DNA from 3 places in the Arthrobacter sp. 10N44_2 genome. Region 2 is predicted to be linked to each of the others. Evidence: riboswitches for the same ligand, from Rfam matches in the RefSeq annotation. Region 2 holds a riboswitch; each other region holds the start of a gene.

Region 1 (4,705 bases), on a different contig from region 2:
CAATTCACGTCAATTGGAGAATGACCCTCCGAAATTTCGCCGCCGGCTCGGCTTTGGCCCAGGCATTTAGACATTCGGACTGTCAGGCCTTCGGACCCCCCGGATCGCCCTGCCCAACGGCGCTGCCGGAATTTCCGGACTTGCCGCCGGCATTTGCCGGGACCGCGAAAGTCCTCGCCGCCCGTGACCCGGCGACGGCGCCCGCGGCTATGGTGACCAGCGCTCCCACCAGCAGGGCCGCGGCCTCGCCCGGGAGCAGGACCTGAAGCTGCGTGCCGATGCTCGCCGCAGCCACCGGTACGCCAAGCTGGGCCGCCGACAACACCCCGAGCGACAGCGGGAGTCCCAGGAAAGCCAGGTCGGCGTGGGCCAGCAGGGCCCCGGCCCCCAGCAACAGGCCGAGGGCCATCATGTCCGGGTGCCCGGCCAGGTCCCTTAGAGTCAGCGATGCACCCAGCCACACGAAGAAGAGCGGACCCAGGAAGCCGTCGCTGAGCGCGAACAGTTGCCGGGCCAGCCGCCGCGGTTCGCCGACCGCAGCCATCACCAGGCCGAAAGAAAAGCCTGCCATCATCACAGACACATTGCTCCACGTCGCGACACCGGCCAGGGTGAAGAGCACGGCCAGCTGGATCCGTAGCTCCAGGGCAAACTTGCGGCTTTCCGAGAGCCGGTGCACGCGCCGACGGATTCCCTGGCGCTCCAGCCAGCGCAAGCCGACAAAGAGCACTACCGCGCACCCGGTCACCGCGAGGACACCCAGCGCCGCCTGGACTGCGTGGGGCGGATCCACCAGGAGCGGCAACGCCACAATGCAGGCTGTGTCGGCTATTGCCACCTGCGCTGTCATAGCGACGACATCTGGCCCGCCGAGGCGCAGGGAATCGACGATTGGAAGCACCAGGGCGGCCGACGAGGAGGCCAGCAGCACGACGTAGAGGGGAGCATGTCCAGTCCCGAACAGCAGTCCGATGCTGGTTCCGATCGCCACCGCTGCCGCTGCGGCCACCATCGCCCGGCGGGAGCCTTTGCCGAGGGCGCCACGGATGTGCGGATCCCGCACGGGAACGTGGGTGCCTGCCACGAACATCATCAGCGCAAACCCGATATTGGCCAGCAGGGTGAACGTCGGGTCCGCGGGGTCCACCAGGGCCAGGCCTGAGCGCCCGATCGCGATGCCGGCCAGCAGCTCACCCAGCATGACAGGCAAGTGCCAGCGCGCCGGCAGGGCCAGCAGGGGTCCAGCCAAGGCGATGACGGCGATCAGCGCCAGCGACAGGAAGGTCACGGTTCGCGGCGGCCGGCCGGCGTCGGGCCTGACCGCCGTTCCACCACCGCATAGGCCTTGCCGTCCAGGAAAGCCCAGTCGTTGACAACCATGTACCCGAGCGCGTCCACCCGGTCATTGAGGATGTGCTCGTCGAAACCCCCGTCGCGCGGTTCCGCGTCCCATGTGCTCACGTGGACGTCCCCGCCGTCGAGGATCAGCAGCTCGGTGTTGACGTCGAAATCCTCTTGGGGCTGAGTGCTCAACTGGCAGATGGCGACACAATGGCTGTTCATTTTCGGGCCTCCGCTTCCGGTGGTGCTGATGGCATCATCCTATGTTCGGAAACGGCGCCGCCCTATGGGCAAATTGCGGCCCGGCATCACGGCTCCGTTACCTGAATGTGACTTTCGGGTGCGGTTCGCGCTACGGTTGATGAGTGCCTGTTGTCTCCGATACGGGCGCTCCCCAGCCGATTGCCTAACTCTGCCGCGGCCCGGGGGTAACTCGCATCAACGTCCGGCAGAGACGGGGAAACCACTTTTGATCTGCTGATATGCAGGTCTTGGGGTGAAGCCGCACAGTGCCCGCAACGACGGGCCCGGGAGTGCGGCCGGGTGCCTCCCATCCGAATCCGACAGCTCACCTCGCAGGCATTGGGAGAGGCTACATTTTTCATGACTTCAGTCAATACTTTTGCGCGCCATGCCGCCGTCCTCGCCGCCGCATCCGGCCTGGTCCTGACCAGCGGAATGGCCGCCAACGCCGCCACCGCCCCCGTGCAGCGTGACTCTGCTCCGGCGTCGAACGTCGACGTCACCGGACAGGTCAGTGCCCCCGTCAGCGCCGATTCAAGCGTCAAGATCAGCTTCGAGCGCCCCGCAGTGGATTCTGTTGCCGCGCCGGTCATCGAACAGCCCGTCGCACCGGCTCCGGCTCCCGCTGCAGCCCCGGCGGCAGCGCCCAAGGCTCCGGCCAAGCCGGTCATCCAGGTGCAGGCCGCTCCGGCAGCAGCTCCGGCTGCAGCGCCGGCTGCAGCGCCGGCCGCGGGCGGACGCAACGCCATCATGCTCTCGGCCGCCTACAGCCAGGTGGGCATCACCCAGGACTGCACCGCCATGGTGGAAAAGGCCCTTGGCGCCGCGGGTAAGCCCGTTGGCGACATCGGTCCCCGCGCGTTCCTTGGCCTTGGAACCGTTGTGGCGACGCCGCAGCCCGGTGACATGGTGGTCCAGTCCGGCCACGTCGGCATCTACGCCGGCAACGGCCAGGTGGTCAGTGGCGGCATGAACGGCAAGAACCAGACCATGGTCCACCCGCTGTCCTGGCTCACCGCGACCGGCGGCGTGACGTTCGTCCGCGCCTAAGCCGCACGGCCCCGACCCGGGGCCAGACAGTCCGGAAAGACCGGCGCTCGAGTTCCCTTGGGGGCAACTCGACCGCCGGTCTTTCCTGTCTTCGCATTCGGGAGTCCGGGATCCCGACGGCATATCTTTCCCCGGCGGATGGACCTCAGGGATTCCCGCTGCCCATGAGCGGAAGCGTCAACTTCATGACGGTTCCCTCGTCGCCCGTCGCGGCCACTTCGACGCTGCCCCCGGCCGCGACAGCAATCTCCCGGACCAGGGCCAGGCCGATGCCAAAGCTCCGCTGTCCCTGTGAGGTGCCGGTGCCGGCCGTCCGCACGAACCGGTCAAAGATCCGGGCCTGATCGACGCCGGTGATTCCGGTCCCGGAGTCCGCCACCGTGATCACGGCGCGCTTCTGCTCGATTGAGGTCGTGATGGACACGCGGCCGCCCGGAGGCGTGTGGGCCAGCGCGTTGTCCGCCAGGGCCAGCACGGCACGCCGCAGCGCATTCTTCTCGATCCGGGCCAGCGGCCGGGCATCGGCAGAGAATTCCAGACGCACCTGGCGCTGCTCTGCCACCTGCTGGAGGCTGCCGGCGACGCTGGCGGCAGCGTCGGCGAGGTCGGCAGGGGGCGCGGAACGGTCCGGGGCCTCCGCGGTTGCCGCGAGGAGCAGTTCGTTGACAATCCCTGTCAGCGTCGCGGCGTCCTCCCGGATCCGGGCCAGGTCGTGGCTTTGCCTGGAGCCGGGCACAGTGTTGCGCTGGGCCAGCTGGATCCTGGTGTCCAGGATGGTCAATGGCGTGCGCAATTCGTGGCTGGCGTCCTGGACAAAACGCCGCTCCCTTGCCAGGGCATCACTGAGGGGACGAATCGCGCTGCGCGCACTGAGCCACCCGACGATTCCGGCCAGCAGGATTCCCGCCACCCCGGCGATGATCATGGCTTCGAGGACGTCCTTGGAATCCAGGTAGGTGTAGGCCGTCCCGGCCCCCGCCGTGCCCGGCACTTCAGGATGGGCCAGTTGGTTCGTGAGGTATAGCGCCGTGGCGGCGAGCAGCCCGAGAACCATGACCGCGCACGCAGCACTGATCCGCACCGCGACCTTGAGGGAAGCCTTGCGCAGGATGGAGTGGTCCGGATTTCCGCCGGCCGGCCGTCCGTCACTCATGGGCTTCGCCGATCTGGTATCCGAGGCCGTGCACCGTGCGGATCACTGCTTTGGAGATCTTCCGGCGCAGGTGATGAACATAGGTATCGATCACGCCGGGCTGTTCCGAGGCGTGGAAGCACGCCGCGAGGAGCTCATCCCGGGTGAAGACGCGGTCCGGTTCCGCGGCCAGGGCAGCCAGCAGCTGGCCTTCCTTTGCGGTCAGTGACACCGTTTGCCCGTAGACGGAACGGACGGAGCGCTGCGTTGGATCCAGTTCCCAGTCCCCGATCGCCACCGGTGCCGGGGCCGGGGGAGTGAAAGTCCGCGTCAGTGCGCGCAGGCGTGCTGCCAGTTCGCCGGCGTCGAACGGCTTGGTCACGTAATCGTTGGCGCCGGCGTCCAGGCCCCTGACTTTTTCGTCGGCATCGCCCAGCGCGGTCAGGATCAGGATGGGCGTGGCAATGCCTTTCGAGCGCAAAGCCGTAATGAGGGCGATGCCGTCCATGCCGGGCAGCCCGCGGTCCACCACCATGATGTCCCAGCTCCCGGTCAGCCCCTGGTGGAGGCCGTCGCGGCCGTTGGTGACCAACTGGACCCGGTAGTCCGGGTCCAGGAGCTCGGCGATGAGCGGTCCCAGGACGGCGTCGTCCTCGACGAGCAGCAGGGACGGAAGGTCAGCGGAGGTCATGTCAGCTATTCTTCCGCGGCCATTTCCTCAGTCCGCAGTCCGGCCCCGGGTTCTTCTGCCGTGTCGCCGGCGGCTTTGTCTGCGGTTGCGGCTGCGCCGCGGGAGTTCCGGCGGCGTTTGAGGAGCTGCACCACCCCCGGCACGACGGAGACGAGCACCATGGCCACGACGATGGCGTCGATGTTCCTGGCGATGATGTCAAAGTGCCCCAGCCAGGTGCCAAGCATCGTCACGGAGGCTGCCCACGC
Region 2 (4,705 bases):
GCCGGATACCCCCAGTGCGAACGCGTCATCCCAGGTGTCGACGTCATCCGTGGAACCCGGGGGAACGCGAACTTCCCGCACGTCCAGCCTAGCAAGAAGGGCGAACACCGACGCGTTTTCCAGCCGGTCCCGGGACGCGGCGTCCGCGACAGAACGTTGTAGCACGGCCGTGCCATAAAAGCCCGCGAGCGGCTGTTTCCGGCCGTCGGCCGAGACGGCCATGACGCCGTCGGCCGCGTCCCTTTCCGGCGTGCCTGCACCGGACGTGGCCAGCGCCTCGGCCAGGGCACGGACCGCGCCGGCCGACCGGGGCATGTCACACGCCAGGACGAGGGTATAGGGCGCGGCTGCTGCGTGCCGGCTCGCGTGATCGGCGGCCAGGGCGGCCAGCCCCGCCGCGATGGCTGCGGCCGGACCCGCGAAGGGCGGCTCTTCCCGGCAGGTCAGGACGCCGCCGGGCAGGCCCCCGGGATCGGGGCCGACGACGACGGTGCGCCCCGCCGCGCCGGCGGCCCGCAGTGACCGCTCCAGGAGGGTGGCGCCGTCGTAGACCAGCCCGGATTTGGGCACGCCGCCGAGGCGTGAGGACCGCCCCCCGGCGAGAATGATGGCATCGAACTCCATCGTTTCAGCCTAGCGCGGCGCCAGCGGCCACCGAACAAGCCGTCACGTGCGCCGGCAGCGTCTTCACCGGCTGATCAATCAGCAAGGGGGCAGATCAGGCAGCCGATTCAGGCAGCAGGAACGGATCCCAGGCCGGCGTCGGCTTCTCGAGTTCCTTGATCTGCCAGATGGCACCCTTTGGCGGGCCCGGAACAAAACCGATCTTCCAGCCCATCTCCGCCGGCGTATGGTCGCTCTTGGCGTTGTTGCACCGCAGGCACGCCGCCACCAGATTCTCCCAGGAGTCGGCCCCGCCCCGCGATTTGGGCTGGATGTGGTCGATGGTGTGGGCAGCCTTGCCGCAGTACGCGCAGCGGTGGGCATCCCGGCGCAGCACGCCGCGGCGGCTCACCGCAGTCATCGTGTTGTACCTGGGCCGGATGTAGCGGTTCAGCAGGATCACGGACGGGCGGCCCAAAATGTCCTGGGGGCCGACCACGGGGTCGTCCCCTTCGGCCACCACGCTGGCCTTTCCGGTCAGGACAAGGACGAGCGCCCGGCGGAAGGTGATGACCGCCAGCGGTTCATATCCAGCATTCAGAACGAGAGTGCGCATCCGCATACCTCTTCACGGCCGCACCCGCCAGCGGCACGAGGGCCGGCTGCCCTCTGCATGGTCGGGCTATGGATCGACAACACAAGAGTAAACACTCAAGTGCCGGATCACCGAATATTTTTTCACCGGCGCGGTCCCCGGCGCGGAAAGTTCACTGCGCGGCAACGCAAAAGACCCCCGCCTGCAGGCGGGGGTCTTTTGGAATGCTGGGGTTCGTGCTTAGGCGCCGACGCGGATGAAGACCGGGCCGGAGCCGACGTTGACGCTGTACAGCGCGGTGGTGCCGCCGTTCCAGCCGCCGTGCACTGCCATGCCGTTGCCGACGTAGACCGCGATGTGAGCCATGCCCACGCCGCCGTTCTGGTAGTAAGCGAGGTCGCCCGGGCGTGCCTCGGCGGCGCTCACGGTGCGGCCCAGGGACAGGTAACCTGCCGGCCAGCCGTGGTAGTGGATGCCTGCCGCGGCCAGGGCGTTGGTGGCGAGGGCGGTGCAGTCCTGCGCCACGCCGATCTGTGCGTAGGCAGCGGCGGCGATGGTCGCGCCTGCGCCGCTTCCGATGCCGGCGGGGGCCTGGGCAGCGACGCCGCCGCTAACGCCAAGCTCGGTGCCGCCGGCGCGGGTGGCCGTGGCGTCCTGGACCTTGACGACGGGCTTGGGAGCCTCGACGACGGGAGCCGGCGTGGTGGTCACGGCGGGCTTCTCGTAGGAGATCGCGATGGTGGAAGCGGCCGAGATGGTGGCCGGAGCTGCGGACTGGACTTCCAGGGCCGAAGCGGAGGTGGATTCGCGCTGAACATTGGTTTCAGCAGCGTTGGCTGCGATTCCGCTGGTCAGGACCAGACCGGAAGCTGCGGCGATGACCGCAGCCTGACGGCCCACGCCGCCGGCGTTGTCGCCGACAGCCTTAGCAATAACAGCCAGCGAGTTGGTCTTGGTGACCTCGGCGCGGTGCCGTGCAACGTTTGCACGAGTAGTCATTAAGTTCTCTCTTTCGTGATCCTTGGACCGCGCGCTTTCGGGCGCGGACTGAGGACGCTCCGGCATCTTGGGGGTACGCCGGATCGCCCCGAAATGGGTTACTTAGCGAAGGGTGTACTGCGAAGACGCGCCAAAAGCGGAAACTGCATGCTGTCCGGGCTCGCTAGAGATTGAGCCTGCGGAACGTGATCCAATCCGGGCGCCGGCAAGGGCGGCACGTGATGTGGATTCCAGCGGGCTCGACAGAGCCTCGCCGGTGCGCATGCGCGCAGAATTGTGGCGTGAAGACACGAAAGTAGCCTCTCCCAATGCCTACGAGGTGAGCTGTCGGATTCGGATGGGAGTCACCCGGCCGCGCTGCTTCCTGGGAAGCTTTGCGACTTAACCCCAAGGCCTTCTTTCGAAGGCCAAAATTGGTTCCCCCGCCCCTGCCAGACGATGTAATGCGAACGGACCTTGAGCGGTGGCAGAGCTAGGCAATCCACTCAAGAGCGCCAACTTCGGAAAAGTTGGCGTGCTTCAAACCCTACAGCAGTCCGGATCCAATGTCACATTCAGATCACGGCGTGTCACAGGAAGTTGAGAGCAGCCCATCGTCTTTTCAGAGCCAGCCGAGCGGGTCAACGACATCGCCGTTGACCATCACTTCAAAGTGGAGGTGGCAGCCCGTGGAGGCGCCGGTGGTTCCGCTCATGGCGACGACGTCACCGCGGGAAACCTTCTGGCCGACCTTGACCGAGGCCGAGGACAGGTGGTTGTACGTGGTCTCCAGGCCGTTGCCGTGATCGATGACCACGCGGTTCCCCCCGCCGAAGGGATGCCAGCCGTTGAAGGTCACGGTGCCGCTGGCGGCCGCGTGGACCGCCGTGCCGCACTGGGCGGCGAAATCCTGGCCGCGGTGGAACTCCCCCGCGCCCCCGGTAATGGGGCTGACACGGTAGCCGAAGGGCGAGGCCGTGACCAGCTGGTCGAGCGGCGCACCCAGGGTGCCGGCCGATGCCGCGCGGGTGATGGTGCCCACAGACTGGGCGCTCAGCAGCTGCTTGAGTTTCCCGTCCGGATCGCCCTTCGTGGTGACGGCCGTGCGGTTGAAGTCGACTTTGGCGGCGGCGGCAGCGGTGACATCCGGCTGCACGGCAGCGGAGAGCGCGCCGGACCCGCCCGGATTCGAAGCCATCACCGGGCTCGTGACGGGGACCGTCACGGTCAGAACCAGACCAGTTGCGGCCAGGGCGATCCCGGCCTTCTGCCCGACCCCGCTGGCCGCGGCAAAGTCCGTGACCTGGCGGAACGGACTGCGACGGCGACGGCGTTCATCCCGGTGCACGTCCCGCGGGCGTTCGGCCGTGTGTGCGACGACGGGACGCGGCTCCGGAGCGGGACCGGTCGCGCGGCGACGGCCCCTGGAGGTCTGGGTGGTCAAGAACGGTTCCTCTCTGGATGGCCTGCGAAGTTAGCTGTCGGATTCGGGTCAGAGAGATCAAAGACCCGGTCCGCCGTTGCAAGCAGCCACGCACAGATGCATCCCCAGGGGATCCTTCGGTGGAAGCTGCTTGCCGCTGACGGACTTCACCCCAAGGCTGCCGAAGTAGCAGCCGAAAGTGGTTCCCCCGCCCCTGCCAGGAGGTAGTTCTGCGACTGATCCGCTGGCAGGGCTCGGCTTCGGATCAGGTAACGCTTTGGTATCGGTACTGGGCACTAACTATAGGCGATTAAGCCGCCCGGTAATAAATCCGTAACCGCAATTGTGGACAACTCATGGGTCGTCCCATGACCGGCGCGTAGTGGCTGGTCAGGCGACTGTTACAAAGACGTGCGCGGCAACCTCCGGCGGCAGCTCCAGGGCACCTTCGATATCGGGGACGCGGACCGAGATGTACTCCCCCACCCGCTCCAGCGAGACAAGCGCGCCAGGCCTGATTCCGCCCTCGTCGAGCTGGGCCAGAAGCTCCGGCTCCACCTGGATCGGCTCCGCGAGCCGGTTGACCGTAACCCGGGAAGTTACCCCGTAGCCGGCCATGGCCTCCAGCAGGTTCACAGGCCTGTCCACGGGGGCGCCATTGGGCACGCCGCCAAGATCCGCAAGCCCCGGAATAGGGTTTCCGTAGGGCGAGACCGTCGGGTGGTTGAGCATCTCGAAGATTCTTCGCTCGACGCGTTCGCTCATGACATGTTCCCAGCGGCACGCTTCCTCGTGGACGTAGGCCCAGTCGAGCCCGATCACGTCCGCGAGGAGGCGTTCGGCCAGACGGTGCTTGCGCATGACACCGATTGCACGTTTCCGTCCGGTTTCCGTCAGTTCAAGGTGCCGGTCGCCGGAAACGACCACCAGCCCGTCGCGCTCCATCCGGCCGATCGTCTGGGACACAGTGGGGCCGGAGTGGCGGAGCCGTTCGGCGATGCGGGCGCGGAGGGCAACGATGTTTTCTTCTTCAAGTTCCAGAATGGTCCGAAGATACATCTCCGTGGTATCGATCAGATCCGTCATTCAGCTCAGCTCCTCGAGCG
Region 3 (4,705 bases), on a different contig from region 2:
CAGCAAGGCCCAGATCCTGGACCGTGTCTGGGACTACGACTTCGGCGGCCAGGCGAACATCGTGGAACTGTACATTTCCTACCTCCGCAAGAAGGTCGACGCCAACCACGCTCCGATGATCCACACGGTGCGCGGAGCCGGGTACGTCCTGAAACCGGCGGACTGATCCGTGCCCTCACTTTCCGGCATGACCCGCGTCCCCGGACGCGACTGGCGCAACCCGTCGACGTGGCATTTGCGCACCCGGCTGGTCCTGGTCGCCATGGCGCTGCTCGTGGCCATCTGCGGCGCTGTGGGCTTGTTCAGCTACGCCTCCATGGACCTCTTCCTCACCCGGCAGCTCGACACCCAGCTGGACCAGGCCTCGCACCGTTCGAGCGAGTTCGGCCGGCCCTCCTCCGACGATTCGGGCAGGCGCCCCGACCCCCTCGAAGCCCGGGGACAGGGCGTCGGGACGCTTAACGCACGGATAGTGGACGGCGAAGTCAGCAGGGCCGGGTTCCTGGCCGGGGACGGCGCGGTCAAGAGCCTCTCCCCCGCCGACAACAAGGTTCTCCTGGCCCTCACCCCGAGCGGCGTGTCCGTGGACCGCAGCCTTTCGGCCGGCGCCTACCGGCTCACGGCGGCGCGAACACCGTACGGTGACGTGATTGTGACCGGACTCCCGCTGGCAGAAAAACAAAGCACCCTGGCCTCCCTGGTCTGGACCATGGTGGTGGTGTCCGCAGGCGGGCTCGTGCTGATCGGGCTCGCCGGCACGGCCCTGATCCGGCGGACCATGAAGCCGCTGGAACAGCTCTCCGAGGTTGCCACTAAGGTCTCCCGTCTCCCGCTGGACGCCGGCGAGGTGGCGCTCGGGGTCCGCGTCCCGACGTCGGCGGCCCATCCCGGAACGGAAGTGGGCAGCGTGGGCTACGCGCTGAACAAGATGCTGGACAACGTCTCCAACGCTCTCGAGGCGCGGCAGGAGAGCGAGATGAAGGTCCGGCAGTTCGTCGCCGACGCCTCGCACGAACTCCGCACCCCGCTGACGGCCATCCGCGGCTACACGGAGCTGATGCGGATGACCGAGCATTTCACCCCCGACGGCGAGAGGTCCCTCGCCCGTGTGCAAAGCCAGTCCGAGCGGATGACCACGCTCGTGGAGGACCTGCTGCTGCTGGCGCGCCTGGACGAGGGACAGCCGCTCAAAATCTCCGACGTCGACCTCACCCAACTGGCCATCGAGACGGTCAGCGATGAGAAAGTCATGGCCCCGGACCGCATCTGGCAGCTGGAACTTCCGGACGAGCCCGTGGTGGTGCGCGGTGATGCGACCCAGCTTCACCAGGTCCTCGCCAACCTGCTGTCCAATGCGCGCAAGCACACGGAACCCGGGACCAAGGTGGTCACGGGCGTCATGCGCTCGGCTGACGGCAGTGCCGTGGTCACCGTGACAGACAATGGCAGCGGCATCGCCCCGGAATTTATCGGCCGGGTCTTCGCCCGCTTCACCCGGGCCGACGCCTCGCGCACCAATCCGGCGTCGAACCCCGCAGCCGTCCCCGCCGATTCTGCCGTCGCGACGGCCAGGGTCGGGTCCGGGGCTCCCGCACGCTCGTCCTCCGGCGCCGTTTCCGGCAGCCGCGGAGGTCACGGCACGGCGACCGCCGCGCCGACGTCCGAGGGCACCAGCGGGTTGGGCCTGTCCATTGTCCAGTCGATCGTGGAGGCCCACGGAGGAACAGTCGAGGTCACGTCCCGGCCGGGCCGCACGGAGTTCGCCGTGCGGCTGCCCGCCTCGCCGCCGCCGGCGTAACCGGAACGGCCGCCGCCGGCGCAAACGACCCGGACGGTCGACCGGCGAGCCCGGCGCAACCCGACACCCCGGCACTGTGACTCCTGTTACCAAAATGTGACTTAAGCGGCCGGGTCCTGTAGCGTCGTTAGCGTGCGCCGCCATCGGTGCCGCATATCCGGACGGACGCCAAACTCTGCCGCTTCCCGGATTCCGCTGGACCAGGCAGAGGCGGGGGACCCAGAGTTCCCGGGCAATCTGCTTTCATGCGCCCTCGGGGTGAAGCCGACACGTGATGTTCCGTGCGGCCGGATGACCTCATCCGAACCCGACAGCTAACTCCGCCGGCGTTGAGAGGCCACCATGACTGAATTCCAGGTACAAACACGCCCTGACGGCGGTTCGCATTCCCGCTCAGTTGGCGCCGCCAAGTCGCGCCACCGCGCCGAACCGGTCAAGCAGGCATCCGCCCTGTCGAGGTTCGCCGCCGGGCTCGGTGTAACCGGCCGCCGTGCCGCCGTCGTCACCGCCGCTTGCGCGCTGCTGCTGGGTGGCGGCGCCGCCAGCCAGGCGGCAGAGCCGGGCGCCCACACGGCGAATGTTGCGAGCCAGACGGCCACGATCGCCGACCCGCTGGCCAAGCTCAACTTCGAGCGGGTCCAGGTGGCTGGGCCGACCGCTCCAGCGGAAAAGAACGTGGCTCCCCAGATCTCGGAGGTTAAGGCAGCCGAAGCGCTGATCCACGCCCCCGCTGCTGCCGCGCCGGCAGCCGCGGCAGCACCCGCTCCGGCCCCCGCGGCAGCCCCTGCACCTGCTCCGGTTCCCGCGGCAGCTCCCGCTCCGGCAGCCGCTCCGGTCCCCGCAGCCGCTCCGGCCCCCGCGCCGGTCGCAGTCGACGACCCCGCCGGCGCGCAGGCCTACGCCGCGTCCCAGCTGGGAAGCTATGGCTGGGCACCCGGCCAGATGCAGTGCCTGCACAAGCTGTGGACCAAGGAATCCGACTGGAAGACCACCGCCACGAACGCCAGCAGCGGCGCCTACGGCGTGGTCCAGTCCCTGCCCGCCTCGAAGATGGCGAGCGCCGGCGCCGATTACATGACCAACTACCGGACCCAGATCAACTGGGGCCTGAACTACGTCAAGTCGCGCTACGGTTCCCCCTGCGGCGCCCTGAACTTCCACTACGCACACAACTGGTACTAAACCGGCACTAGCCGCCCCCGCCCTGGAGGCCCCGGATCCGCATGGATCCGGGGCCTCTTTGCGTCTCCACGGCCGGACCGGCCCCGGCGGCCCGGACTTCCACAGCCCCCGCACAGCTTGACCCTAAAGCCCTCATATGGGCCGCCGGGAAAGTTGAGCCATGACATTCACAGACCAGGCCACAGGAACCCTGCCCCGCTCCACGGCGACGCCGGCCGGCCCGGCGGCCCCAGGGGCACCCTCGGGGCTTGCACTGGCCGACGCACCCGTCCCGGGCCCGATCGCCGGGGCCCTGACCGGCCCCGGCGGCCGGCGCACGGCCATTGATACGCGCGCCAGCACGCCCCTGCTGGACGTCACCATCCCGGTCTTTAACGAGGAACGGGACCTCGAGGCCTGCCTGCGCCGGCTCCACGCGTACCTGCTCGGCGCCTTCCCGCATTCCTTCCGGATCACCGTGGCGGACAACGCCAGCACCGACGGAACGCTCAAGGCCGCGGAACGGGTAGCCCGCGAGCTGCGCGAAGTGACGGTGGTCCATATGGCAGAAAAGGGCCGCGGAAACGCACTCCGCAAGGTGTGGCTGGCCTCGCCGTCGCCGGTCCTGGCGTACATGGATGTGGATCTTTCCACTGATCTGGCGGCCCTCGGCCCGCTCCTTGCCCCGCTCATTTCCGGGCACTCCGACCTGGCGATCGGGACACGGCTGACCCGCAACTCCCGCGTGGTCCGCGGACCCAAACGGGAATTCATCTCGCGCAGCTACAACTTCCTGCTCCAGGCCCTCATGGGCGCCCACTTCAGTGACGCGCAGTGCGGCTTCAAGGCGATCCGGGCGGACGTGGCCCGGCAACTGCTTCCCCACACGCTGGACAACGCCTGGTTCTTCGACACCGAGCTGCTGGTTCTGGCAGAAAAGTGCGGCCTGCGCGTCCACGAAGTCCCGGTGGACTGGACCGACGACCCGGATTCCAGCGTGGACATCGTCCAGACGGCCCTCGCGGACTTGCGCGGCATGGCACGGTTGAGCCGGGACCTGGTCTCGGGCCGGATCCCGGTTCCCGACCTGCGCGCGGCCCTGGCCCGCGGACCGCTGCCGGCCGCCTCGCGGGCACAGGAACAAAGCCCCGGCGGAAGCCTCTTCGGACAGCTCGTCCGCTTCGGCAGCATCGGGGTGGCCTCCACCCTGGCCTACCTGGCGATTTTCCTGCTCTGCCGCGGGTTCATGGACCCGCAGCTGGCAAACTTCCTCGCCTTGCTCACCACCGCCGTGGCCAACACTGCGGCCAACCGGCGCTTCACGTTCGGCATCCAGGGCGGCAGCCAGGCGGCTCGCCACCATTTTGAGGGGCTGCTGGTCTTCGGCATCGGGCTGGCCCTGACCTCGGGCGCACTCGCCCTCGTTCACGCCGCGTCGGGAGCGGCCCCGGACCGCTGGCTTGAACTGCTCACGGTCACCGCCGCCAACCTGGCCGCCACGGCCGTGAAGTTCCTGCTCTTCCGGTTGGTGGTCTTCCGCCACAGGCCCGCCGCTGCCGTTCCGGCGCCCGGTGCCCCCGATCATTCCCTCCCCCGCACAGAAAAGGCCAAGTAAATGACGGCAACCATCAGCCCCACCGCCGGAGCCCAGGGCGGTTCCCCGGTCGGCAGGCCGCCGGCCGCCGAGGAACAGCCACACCCGGTTCCCGGAGACGGCGGGACGGCGCCCCATCTGCCCGCGTCCCC

The links. Region 2 has a riboswitch for cyclic di-AMP ahead of AC1DBX_RS12185 (NlpC/P60 family protein). Riboswitches for the same ligand answer to the same signal wherever they lie in the genome.
Region 1: it holds a riboswitch for cyclic di-AMP, as region 2 does, so the genes downstream of both, AC1DBX_RS00890 (hypothetical protein) here and AC1DBX_RS12185 (NlpC/P60 family protein) in region 2, are expected to answer to the same signal.
Region 3: it holds a riboswitch for cyclic di-AMP, as region 2 does, so the genes downstream of both, AC1DBX_RS06295 (aggregation-promoting factor C-terminal-like domain-containing protein) here and AC1DBX_RS12185 (NlpC/P60 family protein) in region 2, are expected to answer to the same signal.

Annotation. Positions count from the first base shown of each region.
Region 1 is NZ_JBFTHT010000001.1:181,268-185,972, forward strand. Features, by position in the region: gene AC1DBX_RS00875 (DNA alkylation repair protein) at 1-24, shown strand, start outside; gene AC1DBX_RS00880 (cation:proton antiporter) at 83-1,288, opposite strand; gene AC1DBX_RS00885 (hypothetical protein) at 1,285-1,533, opposite strand; cyclic di-AMP (ydaO/yuaA leader) riboswitch at 1,735-1,937, shown strand; gene AC1DBX_RS00890 (hypothetical protein) at 1,945-2,634, shown strand; gene AC1DBX_RS00895 (sensor histidine kinase) at 2,780-3,787, opposite strand; gene AC1DBX_RS00900 (response regulator transcription factor) at 3,780-4,457, opposite strand; gene AC1DBX_RS00905 (DedA family protein) at 4,463-4,705, opposite strand, start outside.
Region 2 is NZ_JBFTHT010000010.1:22,589-27,293, reverse strand. Features, by position in the region: gene mobA (molybdenum cofactor guanylyltransferase) at 1-624, opposite strand, end outside; gene AC1DBX_RS12190 (HNH endonuclease) at 719-1,219, opposite strand; gene AC1DBX_RS12185 (NlpC/P60 family protein) at 1,439-2,197, opposite strand; cyclic di-AMP (ydaO/yuaA leader) riboswitch at 2,493-2,662, opposite strand; gene AC1DBX_RS12180 (M23 family metallopeptidase) at 2,799-3,620, opposite strand; cyclic di-AMP (ydaO/yuaA leader) riboswitch at 3,625-3,839, opposite strand; gene AC1DBX_RS12175 (iron-dependent transcriptional repressor DtxR) at 3,990-4,685, opposite strand.
Region 3 is NZ_JBFTHT010000004.1:58,396-63,100, forward strand. Features, by position in the region: gene AC1DBX_RS06285 (response regulator transcription factor) at 1-166, shown strand, start outside; gene AC1DBX_RS06290 (sensor histidine kinase) at 188-1,798, shown strand; cyclic di-AMP (ydaO/yuaA leader) riboswitch at 1,982-2,141, shown strand; gene AC1DBX_RS06295 (aggregation-promoting factor C-terminal-like domain-containing protein) at 2,141-2,980, shown strand; gene AC1DBX_RS06300 (bifunctional glycosyltransferase family 2/GtrA family protein) at 3,141-4,574, shown strand; gene AC1DBX_RS06305 (glycosyltransferase family 39 protein) at 4,575-4,705, shown strand, end outside.